DNA from 2 places in the Streptomyces sp. NPDC045021 genome. Region 1 is predicted to be linked to the other one. Evidence: riboswitches for the same ligand, from Rfam matches in the RefSeq annotation. Region 1 holds a riboswitch; the other holds the start of a gene.
The links. Region 1 has a riboswitch for cobalamin ahead of AC07DC_RS33300 (prenyltransferase/squalene oxidase repeat-containing protein). Riboswitches for the same ligand answer to the same signal wherever they lie in the genome.

Region 1 (2,193 bases):
GGACGCCCGGCCACACCCCCGGGCACGTCTGCCTGTTCCTGGAGGAGAGCCGGCGGCTCTTCTCCGGCGACCATCTGCTGCCGGGGATCTCCCCGCACATCGGGCTGTACGAGGACCCCGACGACGAGGTCGAGACCGATCCGCTCGGCGACTACCTCGCCTCCCTGGAGCGCATCGGCCGGCTCGACCCCGACGAGGTGCTGCCCGCCCACCAGTACGCGTTCAAGGACGCGGCGGGCCGGGTGCGGGAGCTGCTCGACCACCACGAGGAGCGGCTGGCCGGGCTGCGGGCGCTGATCACCGAGTCGCCGCGGACGCCCTGGCAGCTCGCCGAGGTCATGGAGTGGAACCGCCCCTGGGAGCAGATCCCGTTCGGCTCCCGCAACATCGCCGTCTCCGAGGCCGAGGCCCATCTGCGGCGACTGGTGAAGGCCGGCCGCGCCGAGGCCGTCCCCGGCTCCGACCCGGTCACGTACCAGGCGGTCTGACGGAACGGGCGGCCGGGGCGCGGGCGGGCCGGGACCGGGAGCGCCACCCGCAGGGCATACGATGTTCGGGACAATTCCATCCACGTCCGAGCGGGGGAAGCCGGCGCGAATCCGGCACTGACCCGCAACCGTGAGCCGTCCCCCAGGGCAGGGGCGGCGAGTCGGAGTACCCGCGCGGACGGGAGCGGCTCCCGGTCCAGGCAAGCGCGGTGACCGGCACCGTCGAGGTAACGGAGCCGGAGCCCGGTGCCCCGCGCAGCGCGCGGGCTCGCAGCGGTGCGCCCGGCCACGCACCCGCTCAGCGAAAGGCATCAACCCCTCATGAACCTCCGTCGCAGCGCTGCCGCGCTCGCCGCCGCCACCGTGCTCGGTATGGCCGCGGTGCCCGCGGCCTCCGCCGACACCCCGCTGCCGTCCGGTCTCTACGGCACCGGGGACCCGACGTACGACGGGGTGTGGCGGCAGTCGTACGCGCTGCTGGCGCTGGACACCGCCGGGGTGAAGCCGGCCGACAGCGCCGTGGCCTGGCTCACCGGACAGCAGTGCGCCGACGGCGGCTTCCCCTCGTACCGGGCCGACACGGCGAAGGTCTGCGACCCCAAGACGGAGGACACCAACGCGACGGGCATCGCCGTGCAGGCGCTCACCGCACTGGGCGGCAAGGACTCCGCCGTGAAGAAGGCCACCGACTGGCTGGCGTCGGTGCGCAACAAGGACGGCGGCTGGTCGTACAACCCCGGCGGCGCCTCCGACCCGGACTCCACCGGGGTCGTGATCGGCGCGCTGGCGGCCGTCAAGCAGGACGTGAAGGCGTCGCAGGACAGCCTCAAGGCCTTCCAGTTCGGCTGCGACGCCAAGGCCGCCGACCGCGGCGCCTTCGGCTACCCGATGAACGGCAAGCTCACGGTGAACGCCAAGGCCACCGCCGACGCGGTGCGCGGCGCCCGCGGCGCGGGCTTCGTCATCACCGCGCCGACCGCGAACGTGGCCGCGAAGGCCCCGGACTGCGCCTCTCCCGACGCCTTCAAGACGCTCGACGCGGCCGGTTCGGCCTCGGCCGGCGCCGCGTACCTGACCACCCAGCTAGCCGCGGGCGGCGCGCACCTGACCGCCGTCACCCCGGGCGCGGACAAGCCGACCCCGGACTACGGCACCACCGCCGACGCCGTGATCGCGCTGGCCTCCGGCGGCAACCTCGACACCGCGAAGACGTCGTACGACTGGCTCGCGAAGAACTCCGCCGTCTGGTCGAAGGGCAACCCCGCGGCCCTGTCGCAGCTGGTCCTCGCCGCGCACGCGACGGGCAACGACCCGAAGAGCGCAGGCGGCGCGGATCTCGTCCAGCAGCTCACCAACCTCGGCCCGAAGCCGGCCGCCGCCGCGAGCGCGAGCCCGTCGGCTTCCGACAAGGCCGACAAGAAGGACGACAAGTCCGGCTCCGCCGCCACCTGGTGGATCGTCGGCGTCTTCTTCGTCGCCAGCGTCGGCGTCGGCTTCCTCATCAGCGGCCGCAAGAAGAAGCAGGGCTGATGCCGCGCCCCCGGCTGCGGGTACTCGCCGTCCTGCTGGCGCTCGGCGCGCTGCTCGCGGTCTCCGTCCTGCCCGCGCAGGCCACCGCGTACCGCTACTGGTCGTTCTGGCAGCGTTCCGGCGACACCTGGACGTACGCGCAGACCGGTCCCGCGCTGGACCGGCCCGACGACGG
Region 2 (2,193 bases), on a different contig from region 1:
GGAGCAGGAGGAGGCCACGTCGACGCGTCCGGCGAGGCCGAGGAGCGTGCCGAGGACGGACAGCGACTTCTCGTAGTCGTTGATCCAGACGTTGCGGCCGTTGACGACGCCCGCCAGCAGGCGCTTGCCGGGCAGCCCGCCGACGGCCGCGAGGTCGTCGAGGTTGGCCGCGGCGGGGCCGGTGAAGTCCAGCGCGAGCCCGTCGATGGGAGCCTTGGCCAGGATCGGCAGGGCCTCGTCCAGCCGGTCGAAGTAGGACGCGACCAGCAGCTTCGGCCGGTCGGTGAGACCGCCCAGCACGCGGTAGGTGCGGGCGGCGGCGTTGAGTTCCGCCGGGGTGCGGTCCTGGACCAGGGCCGGCTCGTCGAGCTGCACCCACTCGGCTCCGGCGGCGAGCAGATCGGCGAGCACCGCGGTGTACACGGGCAGCAGCCGGTCGAGGAGCGTCAGCGGTTCGAAGTCCGCCGCGACGCCTGGCGCGGGCTTGGCCAGCAGGAGGTACGTGATCGGACCGACGAGCACCGGGCGCGCGGTGAGGCCGAGCGCGAGTGCTTCCTTCAGTTCGGCGACCTGCTTGGTGGAGTCGGCGTTGAAGGTGGTGTCCGGGCCCAGTTCGGGCACCAGGTAGTGGTAGTTGGTGTCGAACCATTTGGTCATCTCCAGCGGCGCGACGTCCTGCGTGCCGCGGGCCATCGCGAAATACCCGTCCAGGGCGTCGGCGCCGACCGCGGCGCGGTGCCGGGCGGGAATCGCGCCGACCATGACGCTCGTGTCCAGGACATGGTCGTAGTACGAGAAGTCGCCGGTCGGGACCTCCTGGATGCCGGCGTCGGCGAGCCGGCGCCAGTTGGTGCGGCGCAGTTCGGCGGCCGCGTTCCGCAGGGCGTCGGCGCTGACGGTGCGCTTCCAGTAGCCCTCGATCGCCTTCTTCAGCTCCCGGTTCCGGCCCTGCCGGGGGTAGCCGTGCACGGTGGACCGTGCGGTGGAGGAAGTGCTGGTCATGGAACTCTCCTTCGCGAGTATTTCCCATACGACCCCGGGAGAGTCGACGGCGCGAAGGGACCACAGACCGGACGGGAACCACGTCGCTGAAGCGCCGAAACGCCGCACGTGCCCGCCTGATGTGTACTCCGACCCGCCCTCGAGGTCACCGGAATCACCGTGCGCCGTTGGGGGCGCGCGGGCAGTGGCAGGTCTTCGGACTCGCGGGCGCGTCTCGTACGGACACGAGACACCTACTGGCCGTCGCTTCCCAGATCCCCACTCGGGTCCCAGTGCGTATGACGGCGGTCGTTCCCACTCACCGCTGCGGGGCAGTCCCGGAATCTCACCGGGTTCCCTCTTGCGACGCGCCTGTCTGGCGGACAGGGCGAACCAGCTGCACCTTCCAGCTTATGGCCAAAACCGCGGTCGGGTCAGCATTGTTCATCTACCGGACGGTGAGATGAGACACCGCCTCGTCCCGGCCCCACGGCTGCCTGGAACGCACGGGAACAGGGGTGTGCGCGAGGCGCGGCGGGTCGTACGATGCGACCGGCCTCGGCCGTCCGACGGGCGGCGGGGCCGACAACCTCATGCGTCCGCGGGAGGGGAAAGCCGGTGGGAATCCGGCGCTGACCTGCAACCGTGAGCAGCGTTCCGCGCTGCGAGTCGGAGAGCCCGCCGTACGTGCTCGTTCGCCGCCGACACCGCGGGCGCCACCGAGTACTGGAACATCTCCGTCAACGGCACCCCGAGCCCCGTGGGCGGCTGCCAGTTCCGCATCAGGACCGGTGACAAGGTCGTCTTCACCCTGACCGCGTTCTGACACCCGGCCCGCCGGGGGCGGCCGCCCGCAGGCCGCCCCCGGCGGCGTCGGGCCCCGACCGTATGGTGCAGACTCGATCCCGTGAGGAAGATCTTTGTCATCGGTATCGGCGCGGGCGACCCGGACCATCTGACGCTGCAGGCGGTCAAGGCGCTCAATCAGGTCGACGTGTTCTTCGTCCTGGACAAGGGCGAGGAGAAGTCGGATCTCGTCCAACTGCGCCACGACATCATCGAACAGCATGTGACGCGCCCGCACCGGCTGGTGTCGGCCCAGGACCCGGACCGGGACCGTACGGCGCCGTCCCCGGTCTACGCGTCGGCCGTCGGTGACTGGCGCCATCGCCGGGCCGACATCTACGAGCACTTCATCGTCTCGGAGCTGGC

Region 2: it holds a riboswitch for cobalamin, as region 1 does, so the genes downstream of both, metE (5-methyltetrahydropteroyltriglutamate--homocysteine S-methyltransferase) here and AC07DC_RS33300 (prenyltransferase/squalene oxidase repeat-containing protein) in region 1, are expected to answer to the same signal.

What each region holds. Positions count from the first base shown of each region.
Region 1 covers NZ_JBWKIQ010000014.1:19,772-21,964, reverse strand. The annotation lists gene AC07DC_RS33305 (MBL fold metallo-hydrolase) at 1-488, shown strand, start outside; cobalamin riboswitch at 554-680, shown strand; gene AC07DC_RS33300 (prenyltransferase/squalene oxidase repeat-containing protein) at 810-2,018, shown strand; gene AC07DC_RS33295 (SCO2322 family protein) at 2,018-2,193, shown strand, end outside.
Region 2 covers NZ_JBWKIQ010000007.1:342,713-344,905, reverse strand. The annotation lists gene metE (5-methyltetrahydropteroyltriglutamate--homocysteine S-methyltransferase) at 1-1,002, opposite strand, end outside; cobalamin riboswitch at 1,188-1,377, opposite strand; partial or broken gene AC07DC_RS23025 (DUF4430 domain-containing protein) at 1,697-1,807, shown strand; gene cobF (precorrin-6A synthase (deacetylating)) at 1,889-2,193, shown strand, end outside.